Regions from separate parts of the Peribacillus sp. B65 genome, predicted to be linked through region 3. Evidence: riboswitches for the same ligand, from Rfam matches in the RefSeq annotation. Region 3 holds a riboswitch; each other region holds the start of a gene.
The links. Region 3 has a riboswitch for S-adenosylmethionine ahead of ACSR9O_RS22750 (bifunctional homocysteine S-methyltransferase/methylenetetrahydrofolate reductase). Riboswitches for the same ligand answer to the same signal wherever they lie in the genome.
Positions count from the first base shown of each region.

Region 1 (4,213 bases), 2.0 Mb from region 3:
CTGATCAAAGTACTTTTCCCCGCTCCACTGTAACCGATGATACCGAAAATCTCGCCTTTATTTATTTCAACATTCACATTATTTACAGCCTTGATTGTCTCACTGTTTCCTTTTCCTGTTCGGAACAGCTTACTGACTTTCGTCAATGTGATCATTAACCCTCACCTCTTTTATCCAATAAAACCTATGAACTTAGTTGATTTCTCTACATTATTAGTCTGTTTCTCATATCATGTAAAAGTTTACCCAATTAAAACAGAAAAAACCTTTCTGCATGAGCAGAAAGGCAGGTGAAGAAACAGGCCTTCCTCTCATCTTCCAAAGTGATTAAACTTTGTGTGAATTGGCACCTTTCCAAGGAAATCTCCTTGTCGGTTGCCGGGTTTCATCGGGCACATCCCTCCACCTCTCTTGATAAGAGCTAATATATAGAATATTTGTACATCATTAAGTTCTTTAGTATGGAGAAATTTTATCATAGATAAAAAAGGAGCGCAATGTATAATATTTCTAGTACAAGCATACAGAAACTTTACTTAAACCGTTTTGGATGTCAAGGAGACGATATTCGTCGCTTTTTCAATTGCCTGCTCCAAATCTTCTATTAAATCCTCTACATTTTCAATCCCAATCGATAAACGGACTTGGTCGGCACTCACACCCGCTTTCGCAAGACCTGCCTCATTCAATTGTTGATGGGTCGTACTGGCTGGGTGGATGATCAAGCTCTTCGCATCCCCAACATTCGCTACATGGGACCATAATTCCACCGAATTGATAAGTTTTGCCCCAGCTTCTCGATTACCTTGTATCCCAAAAGTCACAACAGATCCAGCTCCCTTTGGCAAATATTTTTCCGCAAGGGCTTTATCGGGATGATCCTCATCACCAGGATGTGAAACCCAAGTCACCGCAGGATGGTTTTTTAAATATTTAATGACAGACTTGGTGTTCGATAGATGCTCTTTCATCCTTACATGCAGCGTTTCAAGTCCCAGCGTAAACTGGAATGCACTTTGGGCACTTAGCGCAGGTCCTAAATCACGGAGTAACTGGACTCGGGCTTTCGTTATGAATGCGGCAGGTCCAACTGCCTCGGCGTATACCAGATTGTCGTAACTTGGGTCAGGCTCTGTGAAGCCAGGGTAATTTGGCGAGTTCCAATCGAATTTCCCTCCATCCACGATGACACCACCAAGCGTAGTTCCATTTCCCAGAAGCCATTTTGTAGCGGAATGGATGACAATATCGGCTCCAAAATCAATTGGTCTGCATAGATACGGTGTCGCAAAGGTATTATCAATGATTAAAGGTATTCCGGCATCATGGGCGATTTTCGCTACCGCTTCAATATCAAGCACCCTCAAACTTGGATTTCCGATGGTTTCAGCAAAAATGGCTTTAGTTCTTGGCGTAATCGCCCTTTTGAAATTTTCAGGGTCATCAGGAGAAACGAACTTCACTTTAATCCCGTATTTAGGAAGAGTATTTTCAAAAAGGTTATACGTACCGCCATATAATGTAGATGCTGAAACAATCTCATCCCCTGCAGCGGCAATATTCAGGATTGAAAGTGAGATGGCAGCCATTCCGCTTGCTGTTGCCAATCCGCCGATTCCGCCTTCCAATAAGGCCATTCTTTCCTCAAAAACGCTGATCGTGGGATTATGGAGTCGTGAATATATATAGCCATTCTCCTTTAGGCCAAATAAATTCGCTGCATGGTCGGTGTCTTTGAACAAGTATGCATTGCTTTGGTAGATAGGAACTGCACGTGCACCTGTTTCATCAGCTTGCAGACCGCCATGAACACTCAATGTTTCGAAACGCAATTTTTTCCCTGACATATGATTTCACCTTTTTCTATGGATTTAGTTGGAATTATATGATGTTTGGCCTTTTATAAACAAAAAAACCACTTCAATAAGAAGAGGTTTCAAGAATACACCTCATCTACCAGAGCCAACACTCTGCTGGAATTAGCACCGTATATAAAAATTTATACCGGTTGCCGGGCTTCGTCGGGCCAGTCCCTCCGCCACTCTTGATAAGAACTATTAAATTCTGCCGTTACTTAATTCAAAATATAGCATTTTAGATTAAATCAGTCAATGAATTGTTAGAATATTCTTTGTTTAATTTCATCTAGCATTCATATGTCCGCAACAAAGAAACCAACCACGGTTCTGATTGGTTTCTTAGCTGATTTCCTTAAGCAATCCGTACAAATAAGGAACGGATTGAAAGGCATATATTTTTTTGTGCAGCCGTCCTTCTTTGAAAAACAATAAACATGGAACACTTTCGATTTCATATGATTCGGCAATTGCTTGGACATAATTCATATTCATTTTGCCTGCCTTCAATTCCGGGAATAGCTCCAAGGATATCGTCAGCATCTTGGAGGCAACCTGACAAGTGCCGCATAAAGGGGTATATAAATATAAGCAAAAGGTTTCCCCATTTTCAACAGCAAGCTTACACTCTTCTTCTTTCCATTCCTGCATCAATTAGTCGTTCACCCTTTGACTTAAAAATTTCATTTTCACATTCATATTGGCAGATAGAAGCACAGTTGCGATATGATGTTCGGGTGAGCTTTCCACTTCTTTGTACATTTTATTAATATACAGGTGGTTCGCCTCAGGCATTTCCATTCGGAACTGCTTCCGCAGCTTTTCTCCTGATTCATCTGCGTCAAAAAGGAGATAAACATCACGGTCCATCAATTCATCCACTAATTCATCCAGCTTAGTTAATGATATGGTCCCATTCGTACATCTAATTTCCACATCTTCATTTAAAACGGAGGCAACTTTTCTTCTATCGGAACTGCCTTCTACAATGATCACTTTATCGAATTCGCCCCACTCCATGTCATCACTCCATCTCACGAATTATGTGTGCAACTGCCACGGTACCAAATGAAAAAGAGAGCAGGCCTTTTCAGTCCCCCCTCTCCTTTTTTTTAACCGTTGATTAAACTCTCATACTCTTCAGCGCTCATCAAGCTTTCAATATCACTGCTATTAGATGGTTCAAGCACGACCATCCATGCCTTTTCATAAGGAGACTCATTTACATATTCAGGGTTGTCACTTAAATCTTCGTTTACTTCAACAACCTTGCCACTGATAGGTGCATAAAGCTCAGAAACGGTCTTAACGGATTCAACACTTCCGAATGGTTCGTTCGCTTTCAATTCATCGCCGATTTCCGGAAGCTCAACGAATACGATGTCCCCAAGCTCGGACTGTGCGAAAGCTGTAATTCCAATGCGCACTGTTCCATCTTCCGTTTTGACCCATTCATGTTCTTTTGTGTAACGAAGTTCTTTTGGTGTTGTTGTCATTATTAACCCTCCATATGTACATCTTATTTTATCTATTCCATTATAAGGTAGATTGTTTGTTTAAGTAAGGAATTAACCAAATATTTCGAGAAATTTTCAGTTCCAAACCTGTTCGAATTGCTCCTCTTTGAAACCTACCGTCACTTTGGTGCCATCCGTAACAATCGGCCTTTTCAGAAGCATGCCATCTGTGGACAATATATCAAGCATCTCTGCTTCAGAAGCTTCTTTCAGCTTATCCTTTAAGCCAAGCTCCCGATATTTTTGACCGCTAGTATTGAAAAACTTCTTCAACTCCAAATTGCTGATTTTATATAGTTGTTCTATTTCTGTTCGCGAAGGCGGATTTTCCGCTATATGGATTGCTTCATATTGCAGTTCATGATTATCAAGCCACTTCTTCGCGTTACGGCATGTGCCGCATTTTGGGTACCAATATAATGTTAAGCCCATCATTTCACCACCTATCAATAGAATACCCGTTTTCATCACGCAATACAACGAATTGTCTTTTGAATTTCCAATGCGATTTCATCAAAGGAAATAAGGGAATGCCTTCTCGGGCATTCCCTTTACTGATTTTGATTCATTTCTTAAAGAGCATATTTTTCAGCTTCGATTACCTTGACGGAAGCTTCACGTTTTTTCGCAATGACATTGATCGGATTATGCCTTGTCAGCTTACGGAGCGACGCAAGCATGATGCGAAGAGTATCGCCTGTTTCCACTGCGATTAACGTTTCCTTTGCGTGCTGTTCTATTTCATTGAAAGCTTCCTGAACGAAGATTTCTGTGTAAAGCACTTTTTGTTTGTTCTTCTCCAGGCCTGTAGCTGCTATTGCTTTTTCCGTACGCAATACC
Region 1 covers NZ_CP195840.1:2,620,687-2,624,899, reverse strand. Annotated here, with positions in the region: gene ACSR9O_RS12825 (methionine ABC transporter ATP-binding protein) at 1-155, opposite strand, end outside; SAM riboswitch class I at 309-421, opposite strand; gene ACSR9O_RS12820 (O-acetylhomoserine aminocarboxypropyltransferase/cysteine synthase family protein) at 537-1,847, opposite strand; SAM riboswitch class I at 1,947-2,054, opposite strand; gene ACSR9O_RS12815 (thioredoxin family protein) at 2,199-2,507, opposite strand; gene ACSR9O_RS12810 (toprim domain-containing protein) at 2,511-2,876, opposite strand; gene gcvH (glycine cleavage system protein GcvH) at 2,969-3,352, opposite strand; gene ACSR9O_RS12800 (arsenate reductase family protein) at 3,449-3,805, opposite strand; gene ACSR9O_RS12795 (acyl-CoA dehydrogenase FadE) at 3,946-4,213, opposite strand, start outside.
Region 1: it holds a riboswitch for S-adenosylmethionine, as region 3 does, so the genes downstream of both, ACSR9O_RS12820 (O-acetylhomoserine aminocarboxypropyltransferase/cysteine synthase family protein) here and ACSR9O_RS22750 (bifunctional homocysteine S-methyltransferase/methylenetetrahydrofolate reductase) in region 3, are expected to answer to the same signal.

Region 2 (4,213 bases), 4.0 Mb from region 3:
CGTCCAATGGAACGATCGTTTGGGAAGACGGACAAACATATCCATTATTAAAAGTGGAAATCAGCTCGGATACGCACCCTTATTATACAGGAAAGCAGAAGTTTGCTGAAAAAGGCGGACGGGTGGATCGCTTCCTGGATAAATATAATATGAAGAATTGAGAGTCAGGCCATCGGGAAATCGATGGCCTTTTTTTATGACTGGGAAGAAAAAGAGTTAATAATGATGCAAGGAAAAAGGGTGCCCATATATGAGGCACCCATCCTTTATTCATTTTGCAGCAATTGCTTCCCCTTTGGCAATATTGACGAGGGCCGCATCGAAGTCCTTGATTATATCGTCCGGATTTTCAAGTCCGACAGAGAGGCGGAGCAAGCTGTTCGTGATGCCCCGCTTTTCCCTTTCATCATCAGGCATGGCAGCATGGGACATTTTGGCCGGGTAAGATAATATGGATTCGACCGCTCCCAGGCTTACGGCAAATACAGGGAGCTCGACAGTGTTCACGAAGGAACGGAAGATTTCCTCACTTTCCAATTCAAAAGATAGGACCGCCCCTGCTCCAAGTGACTGGCCTTTCTGGATGGCGTGCTGTGGATGATCGGCTAGGCCGGGATAATACACTTTTTTCACCAAGGGCTGATCTTTTAAGTAGGCTGCAATCTTTTCTGCCCCTTTTTGTGAATGTTCCATTCTAACTGACAAGGTTTTTAAACCTCTCATTACAAGCCAGGCATCTTGGACACCAAGGACCGCTCCAAAGGAGTTTTGGAGCGAACCGAGTCTTGCCGCCAATTCCGGATCTTTCACGACCGCAAGCCCAGCTACCACATCACTATGTCCGGATAAAAACTTCGTCGCGCTATGAAGGACAACATCGGCGCCCAGATTCAGCGGTTTTTGCAATGCGGGCGTCAAGAATGTATTATCAACAAAACTTAAGGCACCGGCTTTTTTTGCAATATCACATACAGCTTGAATATCGGTCACTTTAAGTAACGGATTTGAAGGCGTTTCAATGTATATGGCCCTGGTATTTGGCTGAACGGCCGCTTTGACGCTTTCAAGGTCCGTCATGTCAACGAAGGTATGCTCAATATTGAAACGGGTCAATACGCTTGTGACCATCCTGAACGTTCCGCCATACACATCTTCGGAAATGACGATATGGTCTCCGGCAGACAATAGCAGGAAGGCTGTTGAAATGGCAGCCATACCTGATGAAAAGGCAAAGCCGTGAGTGCCTTCCTCTAAATCGGCAATGATATCTTCAAGTGCCTCGCGAGTTGGGTTCCCGCTTCTGCTGTAGTCATATTTGCCGAATTGATCGATATCCGATTGATGGAACGTCGATGCATGCTGAATGGGGACGCTCACACCACCCGTTGCCGGATCGAATTTATGTTGATTATGAAGTAATTTCGTTTCAAAGCTAAAATCATGACCTGTCATCGTAGTGCCTCCCTTTTTACATGTGCGAATGCTTGCTGCAGGTCGCCAATCAAATCATCGCTATCCTCGATGCCAACGGAGAAGCGAAGCAGGCGATTACAAACCCCATTTGCCGTTCTGACTTCAAGCGGTATATCGGCATGTGTTTGTGTGGCAGGATAGGTGATGAAGCTTTCAACCCCTCCAAGGCTTTCTGCAAAGGAAATTAATGAGAGCGATTGTAAAAATGGGTTGACCGCCGCTTCATCAATGATGCGGAAAGAAATCATGCCGCCTCTGCCGGGATACAATACATCAGTGACACAATCATGCTCCGATAAGTAATCTACAAGTATCTTGGCATTCTTTTCATGACGCTCCATCCGCAATGCCAGGGTTTTCATTCCTCGCATCAACAGCCAAGAATCAAATGGGCTCAAGACAGCTCCAGTACCATTATGATGGAAGGCAAGTGCATCACATAATTCAGCGCCGTTAGCAACGATCAGTCCCGCGAGCACATCATTATGACCACCGAGATACTTGGTTGCACTATGAATCACAATATCCGCTCCAAGCACGATGGGTTGTTGAATAAGAGGCGTGTAAAAAGTGTTATCAACGATTAACAATAAATTATATCGTTTGGCCAATGCCGCAACGGCGCTAATGTCCGTTTGCTGCATAAGGGGGTTAGTGGGAGTTTCGATGAAGATGGCTTTCGTGTGAGGAGTGATGGCTTTTTCGATATCCTCCAAACAACAAGTGTTTACATAGTCACACTGCAATCCCCATTTTTTAAAACCTTGTTCTAACAGACGATATGTACCGCCATAAAGATCTTCGCTGACAATCCATGCATCCCCGGATTTAAAAAGGGCGAGAATAGTGGAGATGGCGGCCATTCCTGAACTGCAGGCATAACCTTGGTCTCCTTTTTCCAGATCGGCGATGGATCGCTCCAATAGCTGGCGTGTAGGGTTACCAGTCCTTGTGTAGTCGAATCCCGTCGATTGGCCAATTCCTTCGTGACGAAAAGCTGTTGAAAAGTATACCGGCGGATTGACTGTTCCTGTCGCCGTTTCGCTGCGATTTCCTAATTGAGCAAGATATGTTTCAAATTTGTACATGGTTTTCACTGCTCCTTTGAGTTATATAAAATAAAAAAAAGTCTTCTTTAAGAAGAAGACTTTGATTAAGTAGGGACGAGTCATTCTTCTTATCTTCCAAGTTCACAAACTTGTGGAATTAGCACCTTTTCATTGGTTTGAAACAAATGAAGGTTGCTGAGGTGTCATCGGGCCATTCCCTCTACCTCTCTCGATAAGAGTTTAGATTATTCAATTTCTTTTGAATTTACTATATATACAAAATACTGTCAAGGACATTTTGGGAGTGATAATGCTTTGATGTTCATGACCAGGTCAATTGGAGCCTAGCGGTGTCTACACTTTATGTGTCTAAAAAGAATAATTGAATTTTCATATAAACATGAATGGAACTTGGATTTTTCAGAAAACATGGAAAGGGTCAGCGGGATATTTTTGCTTTAAAATAATAAAGTTTGTACAATGTATGGAGAGAAAGAATAATCCGACATTATTCATTTCATATGCAAAAGGTCTTCAATGAATAGTGCAAACATAGGAGGAGAACACATGGAATACAGAATCGAACGAGATACGATGGGTGAAGTGAAAGTTCCTGCTGATAAATATTGGGGAGCACAAACTGAGAGAAGCCGTAACAATTTCAAAATAGGTAACGAAAAAATGCCGATTGAATTAGTTCGTGCATTTGCATACGTTAAACAAGCTGCGGCAAAGGTGAACTATGATCTTGGTGATCTTTCCGAAGTTAAAAAGAATGCCATCGTCAAGATTTGCGGGGAAATCCTTGAAGGTACGCTTGATGAACATTTCCCGCTTGTAGTTTGGCAAACGGGAAGCGGCACGCAAAGTAATATGAACGTGAACGAAGTGGTCGCTAACAAAGGGAATGAATGGTTAAAAGAAAATGGTGAATCTGAAACCCTTCACCCGAATGATGATGTTAACAAGGCGCAAAGCTCAAATGATACTTTCCCGACCGCCATGCATATTGCAGCCTTTATGGAAGTCGCTGAAAAATTGGTGCCTGCCATCAAAGCCCTTCGTGATACATTCGATACAAAAGAAAAAGAATTTTGGGATGTCGTGAAAATTGGCCGGACACATCTTCAAGATGCTACACCATTAACATTAGGACAAGAAATTTCCGGTTGGAAAGCGATGCTCGATAAGGATCTAGCGATGATTGAAGAAAGCAGCCAAAAATTATTGAACCTTGCTCTAGGCGGAACGGCTGTAGGAACCGGAATCAATACAAAAGAAGAATTCCCGGGACTCTCTGCCAAACAAATTGCAGCAGATACAGGATACCCTTTTGTCACATCTGATAATAAGTTCCATGCATTGACTAGCCATAACGAAATCGTCTACGCACACGGTGCTTTGAAAGCATTGGCGGCGGATTTAATGAAAATTGCGAACGATGTCAGATGGCTTGCTAGTGGACCAAGAAGCGGAATCGGCGAAATAGCCATTCCGGAAAACGAACCGGGCAGCTCCATCATGCCAGGTAAAGTCAATCCAACACAAAGTGAAGCGCTTACCATGATTGCAACACAAATCGTTGGTAACGATGCTACAATTGGCTTTGCAGCAAGTCAAGGTAACTTTGAATTGAATGTATTCAAACCAGTCATCATCTATAACTTCCTGCAGACGGTCAAATTATTGAC
Region 2 covers NZ_CP195840.1:613,141-617,353, reverse strand. Annotated here, with positions in the region: gene ACSR9O_RS03120 (type B 50S ribosomal protein L31) at 1-161, shown strand, start outside; gene metC (cystathionine beta-lyase) at 271-1,452, opposite strand; gene ACSR9O_RS03110 (methionine biosynthesis PLP-dependent protein) at 1,449-2,561, opposite strand; SAM riboswitch class I at 2,648-2,761, opposite strand; gene fumC (class II fumarate hydratase) at 3,090-4,213, shown strand, end outside.
Region 2: it holds a riboswitch for S-adenosylmethionine, as region 3 does, so the genes downstream of both, ACSR9O_RS03110 (methionine biosynthesis PLP-dependent protein) here and ACSR9O_RS22750 (bifunctional homocysteine S-methyltransferase/methylenetetrahydrofolate reductase) in region 3, are expected to answer to the same signal.

Region 3 (4,213 bases):
ATTTATTTCAATCGGAGTTACTACATGTCCCCTAATGATGGAGGGATAAAAGCTTATTCCCTTTTGAGGCAGGCCCTCAAGGAATCGAATAAGGTAGGATTAGCAAAAATCATCATTCGCTCTAAAGAACAAATGGCGGTAATCCGAGTCGTTGATAATACCTTGGTGATGGAAACGATTCATTATCCGGATGAAGTCCGTTCCACAGCGGATGTTCCGAATATCCCCGCCAATGATACCATTGCAAAAAAAGAAATCGATACTGCCGTATTATTAATAGATCAATTAACGACCACTTTCGATCCGACAAAATACACCGATGACTATCGAACCGCGTTACTTGAATTGATTGAATCAAAGAAAACGGGACAGACGACGATTACAGCCAAAACAAAAGAACCAGTTTCCAACAATGTAACCGATTTAATGGAGGCATTACAGGCATCCATTGACCGTACGAAACATGATGAACCGGAAAAGAAAAAGACGACCCGAAAGAAAGCGGCACCAAAAAAAAAGAAACAAGCTTAAACAGGAAGCTGAGCGGAAGACATATGGTGTCGCTCGGCTTTTCTGCTTGTTTTAGCAAGGAATCAGGCCTCTTATAAGGGAATGAAAGTGACTTTACAGGGAGGTATTTGAATAGGGAATGAAAGTGAAAATAGGTAAGTGAATCACGATTTAAGGATTAGAATGGAACTAAAAGAAAATGATGGATGATAATGAAGGCAAAAAAATTCGCTCCCTAAAGAGCGACAATGAGGAATTCAATCGTGAAAATCAACATATAGGCGAACGGTTGTAGTTTTCGACTATATATTGTGTTCATATTCTACCATATTTAATTCTGAAATAGCAACAAAATTACTGAAACTAACCTATGAATTTTTCTGGAAATCAATGATATTTCGCCCATTTAACGGCTCATGTGGCTTTTTCACTTCATATATTTTTAAAAACTACTGAATATAATGGATTTTTAGTATAATTTATACATATAGGATGATATAAATTAAATATGAATGGAAGATGCAAAATGGAAAATGGAAAAATCAAATCACTTCAGGCCGGAAAGCCGAAACATGAAAGTTTTTCGAATGTCGATATCTTTTCAGCCATGGATAAACAAGCACAGGATAATGTGACAGTGACTAAATCAGGCATAATTGGTGATGGGGTAGGTAATGAAAAGTTCCATGGAGGTCCTGATCGGGCTTTGTGCTTTTACCCCTTTGAGCATTATTCATTATGGAATGAAAGATTCTCTAAAAAGCTGGATATCCCAGCATTCGGTGAAAATTTAACCGTAGCGGGGATGAGGGAAGAAACCACGTATATCGGCGATATTTATCAAATAGGCGAAGTGATTGTTCAAATTAACCAGGGGAGGATACCTTGTTCGACCATTTCCCACTTCAATCAAGAACCTAAGTTTTTGGAACTCGTGCTGAAAACGAGTTTCACTGGTTATTTTGCAAGAGTACTTCAAGAAGGAACGATAAATAAACAAAACGAGATCGTGCTAATAGATCGTTTGCAAGAAAAAATTTCAGTTCATTATGCAGCAGAGGTAATCCTTCATAAACGAGATGGGCTGGAAGGCGCCAAGGCTTTACTTACTCTGGACCCATTAGCGGAAGACTGGAAACAAAGAATCTTGAAGAGGGTTCAGGCTGCAAAAGATTGAATCATTTTTGCAAAAGTGAAAAAAATGTCGATCAGGTATTGAAATTGACAGATTATTAATGTAAATTAAATATAATCTAATTTTGAAATCTTGTGAAAATTATATAAATGGATCTTATCGAGAGAGGTGGAGGGACTGGCCCGAAGAAACCTCAGCAACCAGCTTAGGCAAAGGTGCTAAATCCAGCAAGCAGAGCTTGATAGATGAGGAGAATGTTTCAAAAAACCTTCTTCTTTGAGAAGGTTTTTTTTCCTTTTCTCTCATACTCATAAAATACGACAAAAACAGGACTGTTTTTGAGAGAGGGTGTAATGATGAATTTTCGTAAAGAAGTGAAAGAAAGAATGCTGGTTGGGGAAGGGGCAATGGGGACCTTATTGTACTCAAATGGCATCGATCAATGTTATGAGGAATTAAACTGCACGAATCCGGATCAAATAGAGTCTATCCATCGTGCCTATCTGGAAGCTGGTGCAGATATCCTTCAATCGAATACATACGGAGCCAATTTCAACAAATTGAAACGGTATGGACTTGAAGATGAAGTAAGCAGAATCAATCGCCAGGGAGTCATTCTTGCTAAAAAAGCGGCAAAAGGAAAGGCTTATGTCTTCGGTACCATAGGGGCACAACGGAGTATCAGAAAATCGGATTTAAGCCTGGAAGAGATTAAACGGGGGTTTCGTGAACAGCTATACAGTCTGTTGATGGAAAATCCTGATGGGATTCTCTTGGAAACATTTTATGACCTGGAAGAGCTGGAAACCGTTCTGCAAATCGTAAAAAATGAAACTGGACTGCCGATCATCGCAAATGTCTCGATGCATGAACTGGGTAATCTCCAAAATGGAATCCATTTAAATGAAGCCTTTCAAAAACTCGAGCAATTGGGTGCCGATGTTGTTGGGGTGAATTGCCGTCTTGGTCCACATCATATGATCCGGGCCTTGGAAGAAGTGAGTTTGCCAAAGCAAGCATCGATTGCCATATACCCTAATGCCAGCCTCCCTGATTATGTGGATGGAAGGCTCGTCTATAAAGCCGTGCCGGAATATTTCGGTTCAAGTGCCCTGGAACTTCGTGAGCAAGGTGCCGCTATCATAGGCGGGTGCTGTGGAACGACGCCACTGCATATTCAAGCTGTAAAGAATGCGATCGGAAGTTTTGCTCCCGTAAAAGAGAAAGTTACGAAATCCCGTGAAATAGAAATAATTGAAGTGAACGAAAGAGAATTGGAACTTCCACTGTACGAAAAGGCCAAGACGGAAAGGACGATCCTGGTTGAACTTGATCCACCTAAAAAGCTGGGAATAGAGAGCTTCATGACCGGTGCAGAGGTTTTGAAAAAAGCAGGGGTCGATTCCATTACACTAGCGGATAATTCACTTGCCTCACCAAGGATATCGAATGATGCTCTGGCTAACCTACTGAAGAACCAATTGAATATTAATCCGATGGTGCATATAACATGCCGTGATCGAAATTTGATTGGCCTGCAATCACATTTAATGGGTCTGCAGACGGTGGGGCTGAATGAATTATTGATCATCACCGGAGATCCTTCAAAAATAGGGGACTTCCCGGGTGCCACTTCGGTTTATGATTTATCTTCCTTCGACCTTATAAGCATGGTCAAACAATTTAATGAAGGTCTTTCCTATTCCGGTCAAAGTCTGGGGCAACGGGCAAATTTTAAAATTGCGGCAGCGTTTAATCCGAATGTGAAATATTTGGATAAAGCAGTACTGAGAATGGAAAAGAAGATTTCCTGTGGTGCTCAATCCTTTTTGACACAGCCAATTTATTCGGTGGAGCAAATCGAAGAAGTACATGAAGCTACAAAACATTTAGAAACCCCGATTTTCATCGGTATCATGCCTTTGACAAGCACCCGGAACGCAGAATTCATCCATAATGAGATCCCAGGCATCAAATTGCCTGATAACGTAAGAAGGGCAATGGCTTTAGCGGGGGATGACCCTGTAAAGTCAAGGATTGAAGGGGTTAATATCGCGCGGGAACTGGTGGACGCGGCAAGGGAAAAATTCAAGGGCATATATTTAATCACTCCGTTCCTTCGCTATGAAATGACGGCGGAACTTACGAAATATATTAGAAAAGTCGATAGTAAACAGACATCAGAGGTGGCAGTACATGAATAAAAAAGCGATTCAAGATCAGTTAAATTCCAAGATTCTCCTACTTGATGGGGCGATGGGAACCATGCTTCAAGCGGAGGATTTGACAGCAGATGATTTTGGCGGGGAACAATTCGAGGGCTGCAATGAATATTTATCACTGACGCAGCCGGAAATCATCCAATCCATTCATGAAAAATATTTAGCGGCGGGCGCAGATATCATTGAAACAAATACCTTTGGAGCGACCAGCATCGTTCTTGAGGAATACCAAATAAGCACGATCGCCTACAAGCTAAATAAAATTTCAGCTGAGCTTGCCGTTAAAGCTTGTGAAAAGTATTCCAATGAGGAATGGCCAAGGTATGTAGCTGGCTCGATGGGCCCC
Region 3 covers NZ_CP195840.1:4,656,892-4,661,104, reverse strand. Annotated here, with positions in the region: gene ku (non-homologous end joining protein Ku) at 1-531, shown strand, start outside; gene ACSR9O_RS22755 (MOSC domain-containing protein) at 1,037-1,687, shown strand; SAM riboswitch class I at 1,799-1,897, shown strand; gene ACSR9O_RS22750 (bifunctional homocysteine S-methyltransferase/methylenetetrahydrofolate reductase) at 2,002-3,849, shown strand; gene metH (methionine synthase) at 3,842-4,213, shown strand, end outside.

Region 4 (4,213 bases), 1.9 Mb from region 3:
TACAACATTAATTTTCGTCTGTCTAAACTTGCTGTCAAAGCCATTAGAATGGGTGTACCGATTGCGTAGACAAGGGAGAAAATTGTAATGAGCTGTCCTGCGGCAGCAAGGGTAACTCCAAGAGAATCCGCAATCTTATCCAAAATTCCGGATATGATGAATTCGGATGTTCCTACTAAAAAACTGATTATCGCCAACATGTAAATTTTCCATGTATTAAGCAAAATAGATTCACTCCTCATTAATGATTATCAATTTTATATAAAGACATATCGGAATATGTTAATATGTATGGATAAAAAAATAAACATATCGCGAAATGTCGAACTGTTAGGGGGGGGAAATGAACCCAACCCTCTAAGGTACGGATCAGGTTCATTTTCATACTTCTTCTTTCAAGAAATCAGTAATTTTTGAGATTGCATCTTCATCTCGTTTGTAATACGTAAACTTTCCTATCCGCTCCGTTTTAATCAATCCTGCTCTAAGAAGCATCGAGAGGTATTGAGAGGCCGTGGACTGGGTCATGTTTAATTTTTCCGTAATCTGACTTACGCAAACGCCGGTTTCCTTCATGTCTATTCCCTCATGAGGGGTGAAGTGGAGTTCAGGCGCCTTGAGCCATTGTAAGATTTGCAACCTGGATTCATTGGATAATGCTTTAAATATCTCGATTGTTTTCATACATTTCATTATATCGAGAATTATCGATATGTCAAATAATATTAACATTCATCGTTAATTTCATAAATCAAAACTTGATACCGTTATTCAAAAGAGCCATTAAAGGAATGGAAATGTATTATTGCAAGGACCTAATCGGCTCCCTAATAAGTGCTGCCGATTAGGTTATTCGAATCCTGTAAATCAGTATTAAAGTTTCCGCAAAAAAATCATTCCCACACTTCTTTTGCTACATCAACGACGAATTTCAGCTTTTCCCATTGCTGTTCTTCGGTTAGCTTGTTGCCGTGATGGGTGGAGGCGAAGCCGCATTGAGGGCTTAAGCATAATTGTTCGAGAGCAACGAAGTGCGAGGCTTCTTTAATGCGTGCCTTAACAGCTTCCTTGTCTTCGATTTCCCCATTTTTTGAAGTGACGACCCCCAGTACAACCTGTGCACCGCCATTTGGAATGTATTCCAATGGTTTGAAATCCCCTGAACGTTGATCATCATATTCCAAGAAGAATCCATCCACTTTTTCTTTTGCCAATAAAGTTGGAGCGATACGGGCATAGCTTCCTTCAAACGCCCAAGTCGACTGATAGTTTCCGCGACATAGGTGGGTAGTGACGACAAGGTCTTCTGGTTTGCCTTCCAATGCTCCATTAATGACACGAAGTGCAAGATCAATTAACTGTTCCCTCGTATATTTTCCATCTTTGAACTGGAAATCTGGAGCTGAAAGTCTGGCAATATATACATCATCCAATTGAAGATAACGCACACCTGCTTCATAAAAGGCTTTCAAAGCATGCTGATACGCCTTGATGATATCATTTGCATAATCTTCAATATCAGGGTAGATGTCTTCATTATGAATACCTGCAGCAAATAACTGATTCGGACTGGGAATGGTTTGCTTGGCAACGGCACGTCCGTTCACGATTTTGTTCAATTCAATGAAATCACTAATGAAGGGATGTTCAGGATTGAATGAAACCTTCCCGGTATTGCGAACGTTATATCTCTCTGTTTCCACACCATCGAATGTGAGACCTTTTTCAGTCACATATCCCTCGATGCCATTTAAATGTTCGAGGAAGTCAAAGTGCCACCATGTTCGTCTGAACTCGCCGTCCGTAACAGCCTCTAATCCAACTTCAATTTGTTTATCGACAATCCGTTTGATTTCTTCGGTTTCAATTTCACGAAGGCGCTCTGCTGAAAGGGTACCCTCCCTAAATTGCTTTCTGGCAATATGTAAACGTTCCGGTCTTAATAAACTTCCGACGTGATCGGCCCTGAATGGTGCTTTCGTTAATGTGATTGACATGTTGCATTCCTTCTTTCCTTTTAAAAATAAAAAACCTCTTCTTAAAAAATAAGAAGAGGTGTTGGCAACAAAGCTATATACTCTTCTTATCTTCAAGTTTTTAAACTTCTGGAATTAGCACAGTACATGAATAGTCTGTTGCTGAGGCATCAAAGGGCCAGTCCCTCCACCTCTCTGGATAAGAGTTGTCTATTAAATTAATTATGACTATACAGGTAGTTTTTACAAAGGTCAAGAGTTGGAGGTTGAATATTTAGAATATACCGTTTATTACTCGGACTGAAATGTTAACGGCATCAGGGAATCCGGCATAAGCTTTGAGTGGGGAGGGGAATGCAAGGATGAGTCCATTCAAAAGTGGCATACCGATAACGGTAACTGAAGCCATGGTAGAGAGAATCATAAAAATGAAATCATCTTGTCAGGATATTAAAGTCGAGATTACGCCGAAGCATATTGTGCTTTCCGGAACGATGGAAGTGAAAAAAATGATGTTTAAGAAAAACGTAGCTTTCCGGATTACATTAAAACCGGTTCATGTGGAAAAAAGAACGATTTCATTTGAATTAGTGGAAATGGAACCAGTTGACAGGAATTTCATCAACCAAAGGATATTTAACAGACCGCCATTTTTTGAATTTGAAAAAAGAACGATCAAAATGAATGTTAATGCTTGGAACATCGTGAGAAAAATTCCGGTGGGCACAATTAAATCGTATGAACTTGTCGAAGGTGCATTGATAATGAAACTTTCTTTATGAGTTAAGGGATATTTTACATACAACCTTATCCGCAATCTATAAAGGGAGTGCCAGGTATGTTAGTGTTATTGTGAGATTGTCATGAAAAAAATGTGATTGATAAATCAAGCTCTTTAAAATATACTAAATAACTTGAAGTTTTGAGTTTTTCTGGGAATGAGGAGGATAATGATGGATCAAAAGATTTTGCCTGCTTCAGCAAGCATGAAGGATTTTGAAAGATTTCTAGAAAGTTCCTATGAAATAGGTGTGTTTCTTGATTTGCATATATCACAATTGAAAAATGTAAGTATGATGGCAAAACAACATAATAAGAAAATGATTTATCATGTCGATTTGATCCATGGCATAAGAAGTGATGAGTACGCGACAGAATTCATTTGTCAGGAATATAATCCCTATGGGCTGATTTCGACTAAATCAAGCGTTATATTGAAGGCGAAGCAAAAGGGGGTCATTGCCATCCAGCGAATCTTTTTAATAGACTCACATGCGCTTGAGAAAAGTTATAAGCTGGTGCAGAAAACCAAGCCGGATTATATCGAAGTATTGCCGGGCGCCATGCCATGGATGATAAAAGAAGTGAAGGAACGATTGCAGACACCGATTTTTGCAGGCGGCCTCATACGTACTTCGGATGAAGTCCTGAATGCCCTTGATGCTGGAGCTTCGTCGATCACCACATCCAAAACTGAATTATGGGATATCGTCTAATAGGGGAAAATTGAAAAAAATTACAGAAAAATAGATTAATTTTTCACAAAATATTGACAGCGTTTTCATAACCTAGTATATTTTACAGTACAAGTTAATATATGTGACGGAGACTAGGAGATTCACAACAGATCTATTCATAATTTATTTATGAAGATAGTTCTGCTGTGGATCTCCTTTTATTTGTTGGCAAGGTTTAATAATTTAACAGGGGAGGGGTTTTATCATGACTCCATTTTGGGGAGAAGTGTTAGGCACGATGATATTAGTTGTATTCGGAGCAGGTATTGGGGCTGGTTCATCCTTAAAGGGTTCCTATGCAAAGGATGCCGGATGGATTGTTGTCACGATTGCGTGGGGGTTGGCCGTTACCATGGGGGTTTTTGCAGTAGGGTCCATAAGCGGGGCGCATTTAAACCCGGCGGTCACAGTAGGTTTTGCCATTATTGGAGAATTTCCTTGGAGTGATGTGCCCGGTTACATCGTTGCCCAAATGATTGGCGCAATCCTGGGCGCGACTCTAGTATTCCTGCACTATTTGCCACACTGGAAAGCTACGGATGATCCAGGAGCGAAGCTTGGTGTGTTCGCGACTTCACCTGCGATCCCGCACACATTTTCAAATCTATTAAGTGAGATGATTGGAACTTTCATCCTTGTTCTTGGATTATTATTTATAGGTGCCAATGATTTTACAGAGGGCCTAAACCCATTTGCAGTCGGGTTATTGATTGTCGTGAT
Region 4 covers NZ_CP195840.1:2,754,917-2,759,129, forward strand. Annotated here, with positions in the region: gene ACSR9O_RS13525 (MFS transporter) at 1-224, opposite strand, end outside; gene ACSR9O_RS13530 (ArsR/SmtB family transcription factor) at 382-684, opposite strand; gene ACSR9O_RS13535 (5-methyltetrahydropteroyltriglutamate--homocysteine S-methyltransferase) at 894-1,997, opposite strand; SAM riboswitch class I at 2,081-2,182, opposite strand; gene ACSR9O_RS13540 (hypothetical protein) at 2,339-2,758, shown strand; gene ACSR9O_RS13545 (glycerol-3-phosphate responsive antiterminator) at 2,930-3,472, shown strand; gene ACSR9O_RS13550 (MIP/aquaporin family protein) at 3,699-4,213, shown strand, end outside.
Region 4: it holds a riboswitch for S-adenosylmethionine, as region 3 does, so the genes downstream of both, ACSR9O_RS13535 (5-methyltetrahydropteroyltriglutamate--homocysteine S-methyltransferase) here and ACSR9O_RS22750 (bifunctional homocysteine S-methyltransferase/methylenetetrahydrofolate reductase) in region 3, are expected to answer to the same signal.